Regions from separate parts of the Streptomyces syringium genome, predicted to be linked through region 2. Evidence: riboswitches for the same ligand, from Rfam matches in the RefSeq annotation. Region 2 holds a riboswitch; each other region holds the start of a gene.
What was found. Region 2 has a riboswitch for cobalamin ahead of JO379_RS01860 (GHMP family kinase ATP-binding protein). Riboswitches for the same ligand answer to the same signal wherever they lie in the genome.
Positions count from the first base shown of each region.

Region 1 (6,739 bases), 6.2 Mb from region 2:
GTCCCCGGCGCCCCCGTGCCGGGCGGCGACCTCGGCCACGTGATCGCGCATCATCTGTCGGGGGACGGGGTTGACCGCCGGTTCGCCGACGGCCAGCGGCAGCCCCGGCCGGGTGACCGTGCCCACCCCGGGGCCCGCCCGGAAGACGACCCCGGAGCCGGGCGGCAGCGCCCGGACCGTGACCCGGATCAACGCCCCGTGCGTGACGTCCGGGTCGTCGCCCGCGTCCTTGACGATCGCCGCCATGGCCGTCCGGCCGCCGTCGCGCAGCTCCTCGGCGGCAAGCGCGAAGGCGGGGGTCTGCCCCTTCGGCAGGGTGATCGTCACGGGGTCGGGGAAGTCGCCGGTGAGCAGCGCGGTGTACGCGGCGGTGGTCGCCGCCGTCGCGCAGGCGCCGGTGGTCCAGCCGTGCCGGAGCCCGGTGTGCGCGAGCTGCGCACCGCGCCCGCTCGGGGTGGGTTCGGCCTTGACGTCAGTCACGGGGGGCTCCGCCGGTCCGGCTAACCTGACCATCCGGTGCCGCGGCGGCACCGGCCGGGCCGTGCGCCCGGCACACCGGCCCGCGCCCGCGGGCCCGACCCGGGAGGCCGGCGGTGCACAGGCCACGCCACGTCCTGATCCTCGGCGGCACCACCGAGGCGCGACGGCTCGCGGCCGAGCTGGCGGCCGATCCCGCGCTGCGCGTCACCAGCTCGCTGGCGGGGCGCGTCGCCGCACCGCGACTGCCCGCCGGGCAGGTGCGGATCGGTGGGTTCGGGGGGCCCGAGGGCCTGGCCCGGTGGCTGCGCGAGCAGCAGGTGGACGCGCTCATCGACGCCACCCATCCTTTCGCCGGCACGATCAGTTGCAACGCGGCACGGGCTGCCGCGGACGTCCATGTTCCCCTGCTGGCCCTCCGCCGTCCCGGCTGGGTCGCGGAGCCGGGCGACGACTGGCACCCGGTCGGCTCGCTGGCCGAGGCGGCGGACGCGATCCCTGCGCTCGGGAAGCGGGCGTTCCTGACCACCGGGAGGATGGGCCTCGCGGCCTTTGCCCACCTGGAGGATATGTGGTTCCTCGTCCGCTCCGTGGACGCCCCGCAACCGCCGGTGCCGGCCCGCACGGAGGTGCTGCTGGCCCGGGGCCCCTTCACGGTGGAGGGCGAGGCGGAGCTGTTGCGCCGCCACGGCATCGACGTCCTGGTCACGAAGGACAGCGGGGCGGCGGCGACGGCCGCGAAGCTCGTCGCCGCCCGGCAGGCGGGCATCCCCGTGGTGATCGTCCGCCGGCCCCCGGCGCCGGAGGGGGTGCCCGTCGCGCCGGACCCGGCGGAGGCGGTGGAATGGGTGCGGGCGACCATGCAGGGCGGGCGGGCTTGACCCTCCGCTGTCCCCGGGGCGGAGGCGCTGCGGGCCCGGCCTCCGGCTGGACCCGCCCCAGGCCGACGGCCCCCGTCCCGCCCGCCGGCCGAAGGCGGGAAACGATCGCCCGCATGGTGCGGACCGCCCGGACCGCACCAGGCCCGCCGCAGGTGAACGGCTACCCCTCCGGATACCGCCGGGGCGTCCAGACGATCTCCTCGCCGCCGTCGGGACCACGCCGTACCGTGCGGGTCTGGGTGGAGCCCACGATGAGGATCGTGCGCATGTCGACCTGTTCCGGGTCCAGTTCGCCGAGCCGGACGATCCGTACGCTCTCCTCCGGACCGCCCACGTCCCGGCCCAGGACGACCGGGGTGTCCGCCGGGCGGTGTTCCAGGAGGAGGTCGCGGGCCTTGCCGACCTGCCAGACGCGGCTGCGGGAGCCGGGGTTGTACAGGGCGAGGACCAGGTCCGCCGCCGCGGCCGACCGCAGTCGCTCGGCGATGACCTCCCACGGCTTGAGCCGGTCGGACAGCGACACGACCGCGTAGTCGTGGCCGAGCGGCGCGCCCGCCCGTGAGGCGGCGGCGTGGGCCGCCGTCATGCCGGGCAGCACCCGCACGGGCACCTCGCGGTACGGGTCCTCGGAGGCGACCTCCAGGACGGCCGTCGCCATCGCGAAGACGCCCGGGTCGCCGGAGGAGACGACGGCGACCCGCCGCCCCTGCCGGGCGAGGTCGAGCGCGAACTCGGCACGCTCGGACTCCACCTTGTTGTCGGACGGGTGCCGTCGCTGGCCCGGCCGGACGGGCACCCGGTCCACGTACGTGCTGTAGCCGACGATGTCCTCGGCTGCCGCCAGCTCGCCGCGCGCCTCCGGCGTCAGCCACAGCGGGCCGGCCGGGCCGAGCCCGACGACCACGACCTCGCCCCGGCCCGAGGCGGCCGGAGCCGCGTCGACGCGGCTCGGCAGCACCGCCACCGAGAAGTACGGCACCGACGCCGGGCCCACGTCGGCCAGCAGGCCCGTACGCTCCCCGGGCATCGTGGCGCGCTCGACGTACCGCGCGTCCGCGAGCCGGCCCGCGCTCTCCAGCGCGCCCCGCACGGCGGGGAACGTCCGGCCGAGCTTCATCACCACGGCCGAGTCGGTCGAGGCCAGGCGGGCCGTCAGCTCCTCCTCGGGCAGCGTGCCCGGCAGGATCGTCAGGACCTCCTCGCCCTCCACCAGCGGCTCACCCAGCCGGGCCGCCGCCGCGCTGACGGACGTGACCCCGGGGATCACCTCCGTCGGGTAGCGGTGGGCGAGCCGCTTGTGCATGTGCATGTACGAGCTGTAGAAGAGCGGGTCGCCCTCCGCGAGCACCGCGACCGTGCGCCCGGCGTCCAGGTGGACGGCCAGCCGCGCCGCGGCCTCCTCGTAGAACTCCTCCATCGCGCCCCGGTAGCCACCGGGGTGGTCGGTGGTCTCCGTGGTGACGGGGTAGACCAGCTGCTCCTCGATGTGGTCGGGGCGCAGATGGCGTTCGGCGATGGTGCGCGCGATGCTGCGGCCGTGCCGGGCGCTGTGGTACGCGACGACGTCGGCCGCGGTGATGACCTCGACGGCCCGCACGGTCATCAGCGACGGATCGCCGGGGCCGAGGCCCACTCCGTACAGTCGGCCCGTCGTCGAAGGCTGCTCGTTCACTCTTCCTCGCTCGCTATCGCGTTGATCGCCGCCGCTGCCATGGCGCTGCCGCCGCGACGGCCCCGCACCACCAGATAGTCGAGCCCCAGCGGGCTGTCGGCCAGGGCGTCCTTGGACTCGGCGGCACCGATGAAGCCCACCGGTATGCCGATGACCGCGGCCGGACGCGGCGCCGCCGCCCCGCCTGCCCCTCCTTCTGCGAGCATCTCCAGCAGACGGAACAGCGCCGTCGGCGCGTTGCCGACCGCGACGACCGCGCCGTCGAGCTTCTCGCGCCACAGCTCCAGGGCCGCCGCGCTGCGGGTCGTGCCCATCCGCCGTGCCAGCTCCGGCACCGACGGGTCGGCGAGGGTGCACAGCACCTCGTTGTCCGCGGGCAGCCGCTTGCGGGTCACCCCGCTGGCGACCATGTTCGCGTCGCACAGGATCGGCGCCCCGGCGCGCAGCGCCTCGCGGGCCCGCGCCACCACCTGGGGGGAGTACGCGAGGTCCCGTACGAGATCGACCATCCCGCAGGCGTGGATCATGCGCACCGCGACCTGGCTGACGTCCGGCGGCAGTCCGCCGAGGTCGGCCTCGGCCCTGATGGTGGCAAAGGACTGGCGGTAGATGGACGCGCCGTCCTTCTCGTACTCGAACACTGTGCCTCGCTTGCTGGGTTGCGCCTGGTGGTGTCGTGCAGGGTCAGTCCGCGGAGGTACGAGCCGCCGCGACCGCGTCGGCCAGTCCCCCCGCTCTGGCTGTTTCCGTCTTCGTTTCCGTCTCCCCGTCCCGTACCGCGATCCGGTAGCCGTCCCCGGTCGCGAGCACGTCGACCCATGTCCCGCCCGGGTGGCCGCACCGCCGCTCGCAGCCGGACCAGTACACCGGGAGCCCCGCCGGGGGCAGTCCCGCGAGGCAGGCCGCCGCGTCCGCCCGTACGTCCGCGAGGGACTTGGCGCAGCCCGGCCGGCCCGCGCACGCGCCCGCCCGGTGCCAGGGGGACGTGGTGGAGGTGACGAGTCCGGCGTCCGCGAGCGCCGTCAGCCGGGAGCGGGCCGTACCGGCCGGGAGGCCGGGGACGACGATGCCGCGCCAGGGTGTCACACGCAGCTCGCCCGTCCCGTCCCGGTCGGCCGTGGTGGCCACGAGCCGCCACTGGGCGGCGGTCAGCCGCCCGAGCGGCGCGGTCACCGACAGGGCGCACCGCCCGTCCCCGCCGGTGACCAGGCCGGGCCCGACCGGGGGCCCGTGCGGGAGACGGGGCCGGGGCAGCGGGACGCAGTCGATGCCCGCGGCCGTCAGCCGGTCACCCAACGCTTCGACGCGCGGGCGGTGTTCGGGGGCCAGGTCCCGCACCCGCCAGGCCTTGGCGCCGCCGCGGGCCGCCGCCGCGAGGAACTCGCGCGCGGCCAGCACGGCCGCGCGCGGCGCGTCACAGGCGGCGATGCGCAGACCGGGCCCGGTGGCGGCGAAGCACACGGTGGCCTGCCCCGCACCGCTTGCGATCAATGTCACATCGGGGCCGAGGGCCACGATGTCGCCGCGGCCGTCGTCCAGGCCGAAGAGGAAACGACCCGACAAACCTGACAAATCCAGGCCGTCGGAGGGGTCGGGCGCATCGGACGCGGGGGTGCACAGGAGTGCGTCCAGGGCGCGCGCCCAGGCCTGCACATCGGTTGCCCCGGCGGGGGACGGCTCCACGGCCCCGTCCAGACCGCACAACGGCGAGGCCGCCACATTGCGCACCCGGTCGTACCGGTCCGACGGCAGCAGCCCCGCCGCCCGCAACCGGCCGGCCAGTTCACCGCCGCAGCCGTCGGACAGCCCGCGCAGCTGGACGTTGCCGCGCGAGGTGATGTCGAGGTTCCCGTCGCCCAGCTCCTCGGCGACCAGCGCCAATGCCATCGCCTGACGGGCCGTCAACAGCCCGGCGGGCAACCGGACGCGCGCCAGCGCACCGTCGTCCGCGGTGTGCAGCCGCAGCGCTCCGGGGCAGGCGTCGCCGCCCGCTCGGACGGTCCGTCCGCCGGCGGCCGGTTTATCCCGCTCCGAGGGGGATGGGGGGGTGACGGGCATGGCGGCGAGCATACCGACGATCACACCGGGTGCACCGTCCTGTGCCAAACGGCCAGCGCTTACTATGCTCACCGGTGGCCAGAATCTCTTTGTTCGTCCTCTGGTCCGCCAAACGCCAGCGACGGCGTCAGGGGAGGAAGCCGGTGAGACTCCGGCACGGTCCCGCCACTGTGAGCCCGGCAGCGATGCCGGGCGAGTCAGGAACTCCCGCCGTCCTCCAACCGCCCGGGGCGCGGACCCCGAGGAAGGCCAGCCGCCGCATGCGCACCATCCGGTCCGGCGTACCCCGGGCGACCCTCGATGCCCTGGGGAGCGCCGCGTGATCCTTCTCCTGTCGACGTCCGACACCGACCTGCTCAGCGCCCGCGCGGCTGCCGCTCACGGAGGCCCGGTCCCGTACCGCCTGGCCAACCCCGCCCGGCTCGCGCTTGACGACCTGCCCGCCCTCCTGGACGGCACCGACCTCGTCGTCGTCCGCCTCCTCGGCGGCATCCGTGCCTGGCAGGAGGGGCTCGACCTGCTGCTCGCCGGGGACCGCCCCGTCGTCGTCCTCACCGGCGAACAGGCGCCCGACGCCCAGCTGATGGAGGCCTCCACCGTCCCCATCGGCATCGCCGCCGAGGCCCACGCCTACCTCGCGCACGGCGGCCCCGACAACCTCGAACAGCTCGCGCGGTTCCTCTCCGACACCGTGCTGCTCACCGGCCACGGCTTCGAGGCGCCCGCCCCCGCCCCCACCTGGGGTCCGCTGGAGCGCACCCCCAAGCCCGGCGCCACCGGCCCGCTCATCGCGGTGCTCTACTACCGCGCCCACCACATGAGCGGCAACACCGCCTTCGTGGAAACCCTGTGCGGGGCCATCGAGGACGCGGGCGGCCGCGCCCTGCCGCTGTACGTCGCCTCGCTGCGCGCCCCCGAGCCGGAGCTCATCGAGGCGCTCGGCACCGCCGACGCCGTCGTCACCACCGTCCTCGCCGCGGGCGGCACCAAGCCCGCGGCGGCCTCCGCCGGCGGCGACGACGAGTCCTGGGACGCCGGCGCCCTCGCCGCGCTCGACGTGCCGATCCTCCAGGCCCTGTGCCTGACCGGACCCCGCAGCGCCTGGGAGGAGAACGACGAGGGCCTCTCGCCGCTCGACGCCGCCACCCAGGTCGCCGTCCCCGAGTTCGACGGCCGCCTCATCACCGTCCCGTTCTCCTTCAAGGAGGTCGACGACGACGGCCTGCCGATGTACGTGGCCGACGCCGAGCGCGCCTCCCGCGTCGCCGGCATCGCCGTGCGCCACGCCCGGCTGCGCCACATCCCCGCGGCCGACAAGCGCCTCGCGCTGGTCCTCTCCGCCTACCCCACCAAGCACTCCCGCATCGGCAACGCCGTCGGGCTCGACACCCCCGCCAGCGCCGTGGCGCTGCTGCGCCGACTGCGCGAGGAGGGCTACGACTTCGGTACGGAGGAGGTCCCCGGCCTCGCGTCCGGTGACGGCGACGAGCTGATCTACGCCCTCATCGAGGCCGGCGGCCACGACCAGGAGTGGCTCACCGAGGAGCAGCTCGCCCGCAACCCCGTCCGCATCCCGGCCGCCGACTACCGGCGCTGGTTCGCCGAGCTGCCCGCCGAGCTGCGCGAGGCCGTCGAGGAGCACTGGGGCCCG
Region 1 covers NZ_JAGIOH010000001.1:6,592,019-6,598,757, forward strand. Annotated here, with positions in the region: gene JO379_RS28960 (cobalt-precorrin-5B (C(1))-methyltransferase) at 1-480, opposite strand, end outside; gene JO379_RS28965 (cobalt-precorrin-6A reductase) at 594-1,358, shown strand; gene JO379_RS28970 (precorrin-2 C(20)-methyltransferase) at 1,519-3,030, opposite strand; gene JO379_RS28975 (precorrin-8X methylmutase) at 3,027-3,671, opposite strand; gene JO379_RS28980 (ferredoxin-like domain-containing protein) at 3,715-5,100, opposite strand; cobalamin riboswitch at 5,173-5,317, shown strand; gene cobN (cobaltochelatase subunit CobN) at 5,408-6,739, shown strand, end outside.
Region 1: another riboswitch for cobalamin. It lies ahead of cobN (cobaltochelatase subunit CobN); the one in region 2 lies ahead of JO379_RS01860 (GHMP family kinase ATP-binding protein).

Region 2 (6,739 bases):
CACGCCGCGCACCAGATAGGCCTTGTTGGCGGGGAGATACAGCGCCGCACCGCAACAGGTGAGGATCAGCGCGCCCACGACGAGCGGCGGCCAGCGCAACGCCAGCAGCAGACCCACGAAGCCCGCCGTACGTACCGTCAGGGCCCACACCATGGTGCGCCGCAGGCCGATACGGTCCGCGAGCGCCCCGCCGACCACGCCACCGGAGAACTGCACGAGGGACGCCACGGCCAGGACCAGCCCCACCGCTCCCAGGCCCATGCCGAGCCGTTCGTGCAGGAACACCGACATGAACGGCAGGACCATGAAGCTGCCCAGCGGGATGAGGAAGGAACTGACCAGCAGGAACCGCAGCGGTCCGCTCAGCCGGAGAAGCGAGATGCCGAGGGGTGTCGCCGTGGCCCGCCCTGCGCTCACCCGGCCGCCCGCTCGGTGTGGACCCGTACCGCGTTGGCGGCGGCCACGGCGCGGTGGGTGGCCAGCTCAGCGGTCTCCGCCTCCGCCCAGACGATGCCCGCGTAGCCCCGGCTGTCGCCCAGGTACTCGATGCGGTCTCCGACGCGCTTGACCGGATACCAGGCGGGCGACCCCGGCATGCCCTCCAGCCGGTCGAGCCCCGTCACCCCCGTGAACACTCCTGCCTGTTCCGGATATCCGAGAACGAACGCGACCGCCGGGCCGCCCGGAAGCTCCGCGTCGATGAGGCGGGGACGACGGCCGAGAGAGGCCTCCACCATCGCCTCGTACACATTGCAGCCGAGCGCCCGGCACATGCCCTCCGCGACGAGAGCGCCGCCGATCCGGGGATTGATCTCGATGATCTCCGGGCCCGTCACGGTGAGGGCGAACTCGACATGGGCGAACCGGTCGGTGTAACCCACGGCCGCGAGCACCTCGCCCAGCCACTTCTCCAGCGACAGGCGCTGCGGCTCGGGGAAGGCGACGGGGAACGCGGTGATCTCCTCACGGAAGCGCGGCTCGTGCGACATCAGCCGGCTGGAGACGCCCAGCAGCCTGGTGTGTCCCTCCCAGGTGAGTGTCTCGGCGCTGTAGAGAGGCCCGGAGAAGTACGGCTCCGCGAAGAGGCGGCCGGTCAGCCGCCGCCCGCCGGCCGCGCGCAGGGCCTCTGCGAGCTCCGGCTCGTCACGGGCGAGCCAGACGTTCTGGCTGCCGGTTCCGGCGGTGTCCTTCAGGACGGCGGGGAAGCCCACCTCCTTCCCCAGCCGGCGCGGGTAGTCGGCGTCGGCCCCCAGGGCTCCGGCCTCCACCGCGCGGCCCCTCGTCAGGCCCGCCTCGTAAAGCACGTTGCGCACCCTTGCCTTGTCCCGCGTCAGCTCCAGTACGGCGGCGTCCAGGCCGGGCAGTCGGAAGCGGGCCGTCAGCTCGGCACCGACCAGGGTCCAGGTGTCGGTCGAGCTGATGAGCCCCCGCAGCCCGGGAAGGCCGCAAAGGTCCGCGGCCACGGCGTCCACGTCGAAGGTGTCCATCTCGACCACGTCGAGAGCCCCGTCCGGCAGCTGCCGCAATTCGTGCGCGTAGACGAGCGGGTCACGGGTCAGCAGCCGGATGCGCTCGCCGAGCGCGTCGGCGGCCCGGATCAGGTGCCCCAGGCCGAAGGTGAGGGCTTCGAGGGAGACCACCGTCACGACGCGAGCTCCTTCTGCCGGCCCGGTGCGGGGCTGCGGTTCCAGGCCATCGTCGACCAGGGCATCGACAGGTCCGCCGGCGAGGTGATCTCGGCCGGGCCGAGCGCGGCGGTGTCCAGAGCCTCGCGGTGCCGGGCGAAGACCCGCTCGACGTAGCGGTGACCGGTGTCGGCCCCGATCACCAGATGGAGCCGGCCGGGACAGCGGTGCGCCTCCCAGGAGGCGGCGAGGTAGGCGGCGCCCGTGGACAGGCCGGCGAACACCGCGTGCTCGCGCAGCAGGGCCACGGCTCCCGCCATGGCGTGGTGGAAGTCCATCCAGTGGATCGCGTCGTACAGATGGTGGCGGACGTTGTCGAAGACGATCGAGGAGCCGATGCCGGCGATGATCGCCTCCGGATCGTGGTGGTCCTCGCTGCCGAAGGTGACGCTCCCGAAGGGCTGCAGACCGATCAGACGGACCGACGGGTCACGCTGCCGCAGATGCTCGGCCAGCCCGCCCGTGGAGGCGCCCGACCCGATCCCCCCGACGACGGTCAGCGGCCGGTCCGGGAACGCGGCGGCGACGGTGTCCGCGAACTCCCGGTAGCCGAGATAGTGGATGTCGTCGTGGTACTGACGCATCCAGTGGACGTCGGGACGCTCCGCCAGGATCTGCCGCACCCGCGCCACGCGCAGCTCCTGGTCGAGTTTGAGGTTCTTCGACGGGGCGACCTGCTCGACGGTGGCGCCGAGGATCTCCAACTGGGCACGGGTGGTGGCGTCGACGGTGGTGGAGGCGACGATGTGGCAGCGCATGCCGTAGCGGTGACAGGCCAGCGCCAGTGCCTGGGCGTAGATCCCGCTGGAGCTGTCGACGAGGGTCTGCCCGGGCCGGACCGTGCCCCGGTCGAGGAGCCGTCGCACCGCGGCCAGCGCGGAGTAGATCTTCATCGATTCGAAGCGGGCCAGGACCATGCCGTCGGACAGTCGGACCAGGTGCGGGGACTTGAGAGCGTCGGCGATATGGGCGTGTATCACCCGTAGCCTCCTTGGGCGAATGAGCACTGGTGGCCGAGCGTGTGGAAGAAGCCGGACAGTTCGTCCTTGAGCGAGGGGGAGGGGCGGCGGGCGAAGAGGTAGCCGACGAGGCAGCCGGTGTGCGCGACGAACACACCGTCCGCCCCGAACTCCTCGCGGTGTGCCAGCACGGTCTCGAACGTGGCTTTGGGCAGCACCTCCTGGGAGAGAGCGGCGTCGGCCGTCGCGGAACGGGCGACGGCCGCCGGATCGGCTGCCGAGAACCCCTTGAGCAGATCGGTCAGGCAGCGCTCGTATTCCGCCGACCGCCGCCGGTAGTGCCGCAGCAGCAGCGGCGTCACCACGGCGGTGTCGACGGTGCCGGGCTCCGTGATGAACGCGGTGTGGAAGCCGATGGCGGTTCCCAGGCGGCGGACGACACGGTGCCGGTCACTGAGATACAGCGCGAACTCGTCGAGGAAGACACTGTCCGCGCGTTCGATCGCGGACAGCACCTCGATCACCGCACGCAGGTCGTACGGCAGCGAGAAGACCCGGAACAGACAGCGCAGCGTCGCCACGATGTCGGCGGTGGAACTGGCCATGCCCACACCGACCCGGAGGTCGGAATGGGCACTCCACCGGCCCGGCGGCAGGGTCAGGCCGTAGCGCTCCAGGAACAGCCCGGCGGCCCGAGCCGTCTTCTCGCCCGCCGGGAGGGCACCCGGGGGTCCGGCACCCCGGGTGAAATGCACCCAGGAGTGCCGGTCGACGGGGAACGAGACGAGCGCGATGCGTTGCTCGCCCCCGTGCCGGAGCGGCCCCTGGAACAGCTCCCCCAGGGTGCCGTGGCACACCCCCGAGAAGGTCCGCCCGTCCCGCGCACACGGAACGCGGAGCGTGGGCCCGCCGGTGATGGCCCGATCGGTCTGCGGCGCCTTCCCGGCCGCCGTCCGGGAGGGCGAGGCGGGGGCACGCCCCTGCCCGGAGGACGTCACCGAGGCGGCCTGGGGGCAGGGCGGTGAGGGCCATCGGTCACCAGGACACTCCTTCGCGCGTCGCCGGGATCCCGGGACCGCTGAGGGCACGCGAAGGAACAGCGGACGCCGCCCGGCAAGAGCGCGATGCCCGCCTGTACCCGCCGGCCCACCCTCGAGGCCACCGTGATCAGCGCGTGCGGGCCGCACGCGCGCAGTGGGCAGGTTTCGGACTCGTGGGCCCGCGAGGTCGCACGCGACCTCGCGCCTACCGGCCGTCGCTTCCCGGATCCGGTCTCCCGGCCCGGTGCCGATGACGACGTTCGTTCCCACTCACCGCTGCGGGGCAGTCCCGGACTTCCACCGGGTTCCCTCTTACGCCGCGGCTGCCAGGCGGACAGCGCGAACCGACTGCGTCCCCAGAGTAAAGGGACGGACGCGTGTGCGACAGGGGGCCTGACGGTCCCACCGGGGTTGCCGTGAAAGGGACTTGGGGCGAAGGGCGCCTGGAGACGACCCCTCGTGTCCACCGACCGGTGGACACGAAGTTCAACCGGTCGAGGCTCATGGCGGCGGCACCCCGGCGATCAGCATGTACGGCATGACGACTTTCCCTGTACGCATGGCTCGTTGGAGCGCCGGACACCCGTGGCGCGCCATAGCCGGCTGGTTCCTCTTCGTCGCCCTGTGTCTCGGCACCGGGATCTCGGTGGGCGGCAACGCCGCCACCAGTGAGGACTTCCGCGTCGGCGAAGCGGGCCGGGCGGAGGCCATGGCGGCCGGGGGCGGTCTGCAACAAAGGCCCGTGGAGCGCGTGCTGATTTCCGCGAAGCCGGGCACGGGCACGCTCGACCGGGCCGCGGCGGACACTGCCGCGCGGGACATCACCGCCCGGATGCGCAAACTCCCCGAAGTCGGCGCCGTGGCCGCGCCCGTGCGCTCGGCCGACGGCAGAGCGGTCCGGGTCGACGTGACCATGAAGGGCCCCGAGCTCGACGGCAAGAAGCACGTGGACCCCCTGCGGGCGCAGACCGCCGCGGTGCAGGCCGCACACCCCGGGCTGCGCGTGGAGGAGACCGGCAGCCCCTCCATCAGCAAGGGCGTCGAGAAGCTGCGGGGAGACGATCTCTCCCGCACGGAGCTCATCGCGCTGCCCGTCACCCTGATCACCCTGTTGTTCGTCTTCCGCTCCGTGGCGATGGCCACCGTGCCGCTGCTGCTGGCGCTCTCCTCGATCGCCGCCGCCATCGGCCTGTCGATGCCGGCCTCGCACGCCTTCCCCGACGCCGGCGTCGGCACCAACGTCATCCTGCTGATCGGCCTGGCCGTCGGCGTCGACTACACCCTCTTCTACCTCAAGCGCGAACGGGAGGAACGCGCCCGGGCAGGCGGCCGGCTCAGCTCGCAGGCCGTGGTGGAACTCGCCGCGGCCACATCCGGACGGGCCGTCGTGCTCTCCGGGCTCGCCGTCGCCGTCTCCAGCGCGACGCTGTACCTGGTGGACGACGTCATCTTCTCCTCGATCGCCACGGGCGCGATCGTCGTCACCCTGGTCGCCGTGGTCAGCTCGCTCACCGTGCTGCCCGCGCTGCTGGCCACCTTCGGTGAGCGGGCGGAGCGCCGCGCGCTGCGCAAGGCCGCCCGCGCGGCCGGGCGCGGCACCGCACAGCCGACGCACCCCCCGCAGCCGAAGGCCCGTGCCGGCCGGATCACCGGGGCCGTACTGCGCGCCACGAGCAGGCGTCCGGCCGCCACCCTGACGGTCGCCGTCCTCGCGACCCTCGCCCTGGCCGCCCCGCTACTGGACCTCGAGCTGACCGACATGGGCCGCGAGACCCACTCCCGCTCCATCCCCGCCATGCGGACGTACGACCGGCTCAACCACGCCTTCCCGGAACTGAAGTCCATGCACCAGGTCGTCGTACGCGCCGAGCCGGCCCTCGCCGGCGAGGTGACCGGCGCGCTGCGCGCACTGGCCCGCCGCGCCGAAGCCGACCCGGCGCTCGCCGGCACGGCGGAACTGCGCACCTCACCCGACCGGCGCGTCAGCCTCCTGGAACTGCCCGTACCGCACCACGTGAGCTCCGACGCGGCGCAGACGTCCCTCGAACGCCTCCGCCAGAGGTACGTGCCGGCCACCGTCGGCCAGGTGACCGGCGCCCGGACCGCGGTGACCGGGGACGTCGCCCGCTACGCCGACTACCCCGAGCACCAGAGGCAGAAGCTGCCGATCGTCATCGGGTCCCTGCTCCTGGTGACCTTCGCCATGACGGTGTGGGCGTTCCGCTCACTCGTCCTCGGCCTCGTCGGCGTGGCACTGAACCTGCTCTCGGCCGCCGCCTCGCTCGGTCTGCTGGTGCTGGTCTTCCAAGACGAATGGGCCGAGAGCCTGCTCGACTTCACCTCCACCGGCTCGGTCGGCTCCCGGGTACCGCTGTTCCTGTTCGTGATCCTCTTCGGTCTGTCGATGGACTACCAGGTGTTCGTCATCACCCGGATCCGGGAGGGAGTGCTCCGCGGTGTGCCGACCCGGCAGGCCGTACTCGACGGCATCGGCGGCTCGGCGAGTGTGGTGACCAGCGCCGCCTTCGTGATGGTGACCGTGTTCGCCAGCTTCGTGCCCCTGCACATCATGGAGATGAAACAGATCGGCTTCAGCCTGGCGGTGGCCGTACTGATCGACGCCTTCGTCATCCGCATCGTCATCCTGCCCGCCCTCATGCTGCTGCTCGGCGACAGGTGCTGGTGGCCGTCGCGGAACGGACGCGGAGCACACCACGTCGTCCCGGCCGGGCGCCCGCTCGAAAACGTAGGCTGACCAGCATGAAGCAACGGCCACAGCCCAACGACCGGTTCTGGATACCGACGCTCCACCGGTGGTACACCGTCGCCTGGGTGCTCCTCGGACTGGCGCCCTCCGTCATCGGCGTGCGGAACGATTCCGGAGCGGCCAAATACTGGTCGCTGGCGCTGCTGGCCGTGATCTCCCTCGGCTACGCCACCCTGCGCCTCTTCCCGGACAACGCCGTGGTGCGTCCGCACGTCCAGCTGTGGGTCCTCACCCTCGGTGTGGGGGCGATGGCCGGTCTGCCGGGCGGGGGCGCGGCGCTGTTCATCG
Region 2 covers NZ_JAGIOH010000001.1:392,928-399,666, reverse strand. Annotated here, with positions in the region: gene JO379_RS01875 (MFS transporter) at 1-417, opposite strand, end outside; gene JO379_RS01870 (ATP-grasp domain-containing protein) at 414-1,646, opposite strand; gene JO379_RS01865 (cysteine synthase family protein) at 1,643-2,665, opposite strand; gene JO379_RS01860 (GHMP family kinase ATP-binding protein) at 2,662-3,501, opposite strand; cobalamin riboswitch at 3,825-4,048, opposite strand; gene JO379_RS01855 (MMPL family transporter) at 4,223-6,439, shown strand; gene JO379_RS01850 (sensor histidine kinase) at 6,445-6,739, shown strand, end outside.

Region 3 (6,739 bases), 4.7 Mb from region 2:
GGTCACCGACGGCATCGAGATGAGCGCGGTGACCGGCCGCTACGGCATCGACGGCGCGACCGTACGGGCCGTGGCGGGCGGCGCCGACGCCGTATGCGTCGGCGGCGAGAGCGCGGACGAGACGACCACCGACCTTCTGACGACCGCACTGGCCAAGGCCGTGCACGACGGCACCCTGCCGGAAGAGCGCCTGGCCCGGGCGGCGTCCCGGGTCGCGGAGTTCGCAGCCTGGTCCGGCCGGCGCGCCCGGTCCCGCACGGCGGCCGACGGGGTGCGCTCCGACATCGGCCTGGTGGCGGCCCGGCGTGCCCTGCGCGTCGCCGGCCGCCCGGACGGCACCCTTCCGCTGCCGGCCGACCCGCATGTGGTCGAGCTCGTCCCCACCTCGACCCTGGCCATAGACCGGCAGACCCCGTGGGGCGTGGCGGGCCCCCTGCGCGAGCTGCGCCCCGGCGCCACGTCCGTCCGGCTGGCCCAGCCCGACCTCGCCGCCGACGCGGACCTCCTGGACCGCACCGCCCTGACCCCCGCCACCGGCCGCCCGCTGGTCGTCGTGGTCCGCGACGCCGCCCGGCACGCATGGATGTCGGACGCGCTGACCCACTTGCTGGCCGGCCGCCCGGACGCCGTCGTGATCGAAATGGGCGTCCCCGGCAGCACGTCCCCCGGCGCCGTCCACCTCGCCACCCACGGCGCGACCCGCGTCTCGGGCCAGGCGGCGGCGGAACTCCTCGCCGGAGTAGCCGATGTGACGCCCCCGGCGAATTGACCCGGTCAAGGAATTCCCGCAGCGGAGAGCAAGGGGGCATTACGGAAAGGACCGAATGGAATGCGAATTCGGCCGCCGTGAATCCGGTGCGGAGTGCAGGCGATGAAATGGCTGACGCCATGCGGACGCGAAATCCCGGATGCCGTCGGGCGCGACTCCGAAAGGGTGACACCCCTGCGGGAAACGCGCGCAGCTGAGGCCCGCACCCCGAGGGATGCGGGCCCCAGCTGCAAAGTACGCGCCGGCGTCAGGCGGGAACGATGTTCTCGGCTGTCGGGCCCTTCGGGCTCGGCACGATGTCGAAGGTGACCTTCTGGCCTTCGAGCAGCTCACGGAAGTCCTGAGCTGCGATGTTCGAGAAGTGGGCGAACACGTCGGCACCGCCGTCGTCCTGCTCGATGAAGCCGAAGCCCTTGGCCGGGTTGAACCACTTCACGGTGCCTGACGCCATGCCGTATCTCCTTTGGTGCCGTACGCCGGCACCCGCGATGCGCGGATACCGGGTCGCCGCGATGAAGCCCGCCCAGAAAATGACCGGCAGTACGAAAACGCTTTCCAGTGGCTGAGAGTGCCGACGGAGGCGCTTGAAGTTTGGGAACACAACTGCAACTGAGCTCGACAGTAGCATGCGGCAACAGCCCACGTATGGTACGTAATTCCACTCTTTCAGTGGCGGCAAAAACACTCCCCGCGCGACGCGCTGAACCCTCACCTCGCGGTCATAGATAGTGGTCCACCCGAAGTGCAACCTTTCAGGAAGTGCGGTCGCTCTTCGGGTGCGCACGGCCTCAGACCGCGGGCGGTGGATTCACCGACTCGGCGGCACGCCGGTATTCCGCGTTGAGGCGCTGGGCTTCCTCGAGCTGGTCCTCGAGAATGACGATGCGGCAGGCGGCCTCGATCGGGGTGCCCTGGTCGACGAGTTCGCGGGCGCGGGCGGCGATGCGCAGTTGGTAGCGGGAGTAGCGGCGGTGGCCACCCTTGGAGCGGAGCGGGGTGATCAGGCGGGCTTCGCCGATGGCGCGAAGGAAGCCCTGGGTGGTGCCGAGCAGTTCGGCGGCCCGGCCCATGGTGTAGGCGGGGTAGTCGTCGTCATCGAGACGGCCGAAGGAGTCGTCTGCTGTCATCTGCACCTCTCCGTGGAACGCATGGAGGGGCCCTGGTGCCATACGGCACCAGGGCCCCGAAGGAACTGCTACACCATCTGCCGACCCTAGTACTGCGTCGGCCTTCTGTTTCCGCGGACCCGACCGAGATGCTGTCGGGGGTGCGGGGATCGCGGTTGTCTGACCGGAGACCACCTCACTGACGATGTCCTGCGGTACCCGGGCTCAGCGATCCGCCCGGGCGATCCTGATGGCGCGGGGCTCCTCCGTTCTTCCCTCTGTACGAACCTCTGTACGAACTACTCATCAAACGGGTACTGCGTACTGCCGGCACCGCTGGGTACTGCGAACTACGGTGCTGCTGCCCGGCAGTTCATCTCTGCCGGGCCTTGCTCGATCTCGGCTACAAGAGAAACCATAACCACACCAGCACCCAATGTCTACGCTGACCGACATAGATTTTTGTGTGCTGGTCGGAGAGATAGTCGCCTTCGATCACAGACGGGGCGCGTGGCGACCGCTCCAGCCGAGGCATGACACCGCATACCGATATGCGGACAGGGGGTGACGCCCAGTAGCACCCTCCCCTAGATTTCCTGCGCATCACGCAGTGATCACACAGGGGGGAGTCACCACCATGACGGAACCACCGACCGAACCACCCGCCGAGCCGCCGGCCGGGCCGGCCGCGCGGCTGCCCGAGCAGTCGACGACGTCACCGTCCACGGTGCCGCCGGAGGGCGGCCCCAAGGGTGGGCGTACGGCATCAGCCGTCACCGTGCCCATGGTCGTCGCGGGGGTGTGCCTGGCCATTCCGTTCGGCGCGATGCTGTGGGTCGACTCCTACTCCCGGCTCACCCCCACGTTCATCGGTATGCCGTTCTTCTACTGGTACCAGATGCTGTGGGTGGTCCTCTCGACCGCGCTCACCGTCGTCGCGTACGTCATCGTCAGGCGCCAGGAGCGCGCCCGTAAGGGTGGTGAGCGGCGATGAAGGACGGCGTGAACGGCGTGGCGCTCGCCGTCTTCATCTTCTTCTTCCTGGTCGTCACCGTCATGGGCTTCGTCGCCTCCAGATGGCGGCGCGCGGAGAACGCGAACAATCTCGACGAGTGGGGGCTGGGCGGGCGCTCGTTCGGCACCTGGGTCACCTGGTTCCTGCTGGGCGGCGACCTCTATACCGCGTACACCTTCGTGGCCGTCCCGGCGGCGATCTACGCGGGCGGCGCGGCCGGGTTCTTCGCGGTGCCGTACACGATCCTCTGTTATCCGCTGGTGTTCACCTTCCTGCCCCGGCTGTGGTCGGTCTCGCACAAGCACGGCTACGTCACCTCCTCCGACTTCGTCCGCGGCCGGTTCGGCTCCAAGGGGCTGTCGCTGGCCCTCGCGCTCACCGGCATCCTCGCGACGATGCCGTACATCGCGCTCCAGCTCGTCGGCATCCAGGCCGTCCTGGACGTGATGGGCGTCGGCGGCGGATCGAACTGGTTCATGAAGGACCTGCCGCTGCTGATCGCCTTCGGGGTGCTCGCCGCCTATACCTATTCCTCCGGGCTGCGGGCGCCGGCGCTGATCGCCTTCGTCAAGGACGCGCTGATCTACATCGTGATCATCGTGGCGATCGTCTACATCCCGATCAAGCTCGGCGGCTTCGACGACATCTTCGCGAAGGCGGGCGGGGCGTTCGCGGTCGAGAACCCGGCGACCGGCAAGCCGCGCGGCTCCCTGGTGACCGGACCGGACGCGCAGTGGGCGTACGCGACGCTCGCCCTCGGTTCGGCGATGGCCCTCTTCCTCTATCCCCACTCGGTGACGGCGGTGCTCTCCAGCCGCAGCCGCAACGTCATCCGCCGCAACACCACGATCCTGCCGCTGTACTCGCTGATGCTCGGGCTGCTGGCGATCCTCGGCTTCATGGCGCTCGCCGCCGGGGTCAAGGTCAAGAACGGCCAGCTGGCCATCCCGCAACTCTTCGAGAACATGTTCCCGGACTGGTTCACGGGCGTCGCCTTCGCCGCGATCGGGATCGGCGCGCTCGTCCCGGCGGCCATCATGTCGATTGCCGCCGCGAATCTGTTCACCCGCAACATCTACAAGGACTTCATCAAGCCGGACGCCACGCCCGAGCACGAGGCGAAGGTCTCCAAGCTCTCCTCGCTGCTGGTGAAGGTCGGCGCGCTGGCCTTCGTGCTCACCATGGACAAGACGGTCGCGATCAACTTCCAGCTGCTCGGCGGCATCTGGATCCTGCAGACCGTCCCGGCCCTGGTGGGCGGGCTCTTCACGCGCTGGTGCCACCGCTGGGCGCTGCTCGGCGGCTGGGCGGCCGGAATGATCTACGGCACCTGGCGGGCGTACGACACGCCGAGCGCCACGCAGGACCACTTCGGCAACACCAATCTCATCCCGCTCATCGGTGAGAAGGGTTACATCGGCCTCACGGCCTTCGTCCTCAACGTCATCGTGGTGATCGTCCTCACCTTCGTGCTCAGGAAGCTCGGCGCCCCGGACGGCGTGGACCAGACGAAGGCGTCGGACTACACGGCCGACGCGGGCGACCCGGGCGTGGTGGAGAAGCTCCCGGCGGCCACCGCGGGAGCCCCCGGAGGCCACTGACCCCCACACCCCCGACCGCGCCTCTGAGGCCGCCGCTCCCCGACGAACAGGGGGGCGGCGGCCTTCGCCTTGCGGGCGCCGCCGAGACGCTCGCAGAGGCCCTTCGGAGGCCTTCGCGCGAGCCCCCGGAGGGCCGTGACGGGGGCTCGTACGAGAAGGGAATCGAGGTCCAACACCCGGGCGCTCTAGCACATTCCGCACCCAGCTCATTACCGCGCGACACAACATGTGGGGGCGCGTACGAGTGGCAGCACTAGATGTATGCTCGTCCTCGCTGTCGCCGCAGGGGAATCCGGTGGAAATCCGGAACTGTCCCGCAACGGTGTATGTGTGCGGTTTTACGTACCCAGAGTCCGAGGACCTGCCGACAGCGCGCCCGCTCCGAGCCTCCGCTCGGAACAGGGCGTCAAAATCGTCCGGGTCTCGCGGGTTGGGCCGATGGACGCTGCGTGGCATGCCCTGGTGCAGGGGTGTCCCCGTACGCGCCCGTCGCGCCCGTCCGCCCGGCCCACACCACTGCCGAGCGAGGGAGAGCCCCACGTGACCATCGCGCCCGCCGATCCGGTCTCAGCGACAGCGGAAGCGACCGGCGGCCCCGGGACCGCGCTGCTGCGCACCCTGACCGACCTCACCGCCGATCTGCCCGCCACCGACCCCGGCAAGGTCGCCGCCGCCGCGCTGCGCGGCCGGCACCCGGGCTCGGACGAGGCCGAGTTGCGGTCCCTGGCCACCGAGGCTGCCGCCGGGCTCATCGCCGAGGAGCCGGAGTACTCCCGGCTCGCCGCGCGACTGCTCACGCGTGCGATCGCCGAAGAGGCGGCCGGACAGGGCGCGCTCTCCTTCTCCGCCTCCGTCGCGGTCGGCCACCGCGAGGGCCTGATCGCCGACGAGACGGCCGCGTTCGTCGTGACGCACGCCGAGCGCCTGGACGCCCTCGTGGACGCCGCGCTCGCCGACGGCGCCGACGACCGCTTCGGCTACTTCGGCCTGCGCACCCTGCACAGCCGCTACCTGTTGCGCCACCCCATCACCCGCCAGGTCGTCGAGACCCCGCAGCACTTCCTGCTGCGCGTGGCCTGCGGCCTCGCCGAGGACCACTCGACGCGGGCCCTGGACGACGTGGCCGAGCTGTACCGGCTGACCAGCACGCTCTCCTACCTGCCGTCCTCCCCCACGCTCTTCAACTCCGGCACCCGGCACCCGCAGATGTCCTCGTGCTACCTGCTGGACTCGCCGCTGGACGAGCTGGACTCGATCTACGACCGCTACCACCAGGTGGCGCGGCTGTCGAAGCACGCCGGCGGCATCGGCCTGTCGTACTCGCGCATCCGCTCGCGCGGCTCGCTGATCCGCGGCACCAACGGCCACTCCAACGGCATCGTGCCGTTCCTGCGCACGCTGGACGCCTCCGTCGCCGCCGTCAACCAGGGCGGCCGGCGCAAGGGCGCGGCCTGTGTCTACCTGGAGACCTGGCACGCGGACATCGAGGAGTTCCTGGAGCTCCGCGACAACACCGGTGAGGAGGCCCGCCGCACGCACAACCTCAACACCGCGCACTGGATCCCGGACGAGTTCATGCGCCGCGTCGAGGCGGACTCCGACTGGTCGCTGTTCTCCCCCGCCGACACCCCCGAGCTGGTCGACCTGTGGGGCGACGAGTTCGACGCGGCGTACCGCAAGGCCGAGGCCGACGGCAAGGCGATCAAGACGATCCCCGCGCGCGTGCTGTACTCCCGGATGATGCGCACCCTCGCGCAGACCGGCAACGGCTGGATGACCTTCAAGGACGCGTCCAACCGCACCGCGAACCAGACCGCCGAGCCCGGCAAGGTCGTCCACTCCTCGAACCTCTGCACCGAGATCCTCGAGGTCACCGACGACGGCGAGACGGCCGTCTGCAACCTCGGTTCGGTGAACCTGGCGCAGCACCTGGGCGCCGAGGGCGAGATGGACTGGGAGAAGCTGGACCGCACGGTCCGCACTGCCGTGACCTTCCTCGACCGCGTCGTGGACATCAACTTCTACCCGACCGAGCAGGCCGGGAACTCCAACAGCCGCTGGCGCCCGGTGGGCCTGGGCCTCATGGGTCTCCAGGACGTCTTCTTCCGGCTGCGGCTGCCCTTCGACTCCGCCGAGGCGAAGGAGCTGTCCACCCGGATCTCCGAGCGCATCATGCTCGCGGCGTACGAGGCGTCCGCCGACCTCGCCGAGCGGCACGGCCCGCACCCGGCGTGGTCCGCGACCCGCA
Region 3 covers NZ_JAGIOH010000001.1:5,084,491-5,091,229, reverse strand. Annotated here, with positions in the region: gene JO379_RS22780 (glycoside hydrolase family 3 protein) at 1-769, shown strand, start outside; gene JO379_RS22775 (cold-shock protein) at 1,017-1,220, opposite strand; gene JO379_RS22770 (MerR family transcriptional regulator) at 1,558-1,896, opposite strand; gene JO379_RS34205 (DUF3311 domain-containing protein) at 2,513-2,869, shown strand; gene mctP (monocarboxylate uptake permease MctP) at 2,866-4,491, shown strand; adenosylcobalamin-variant (AdoCbl-variant) riboswitch at 4,766-4,862, shown strand; gene JO379_RS22755 (ribonucleoside-diphosphate reductase subunit alpha) at 5,032-6,739, shown strand, end outside.
Region 3: another riboswitch for cobalamin. It lies ahead of JO379_RS22755 (ribonucleoside-diphosphate reductase subunit alpha); the one in region 2 lies ahead of JO379_RS01860 (GHMP family kinase ATP-binding protein).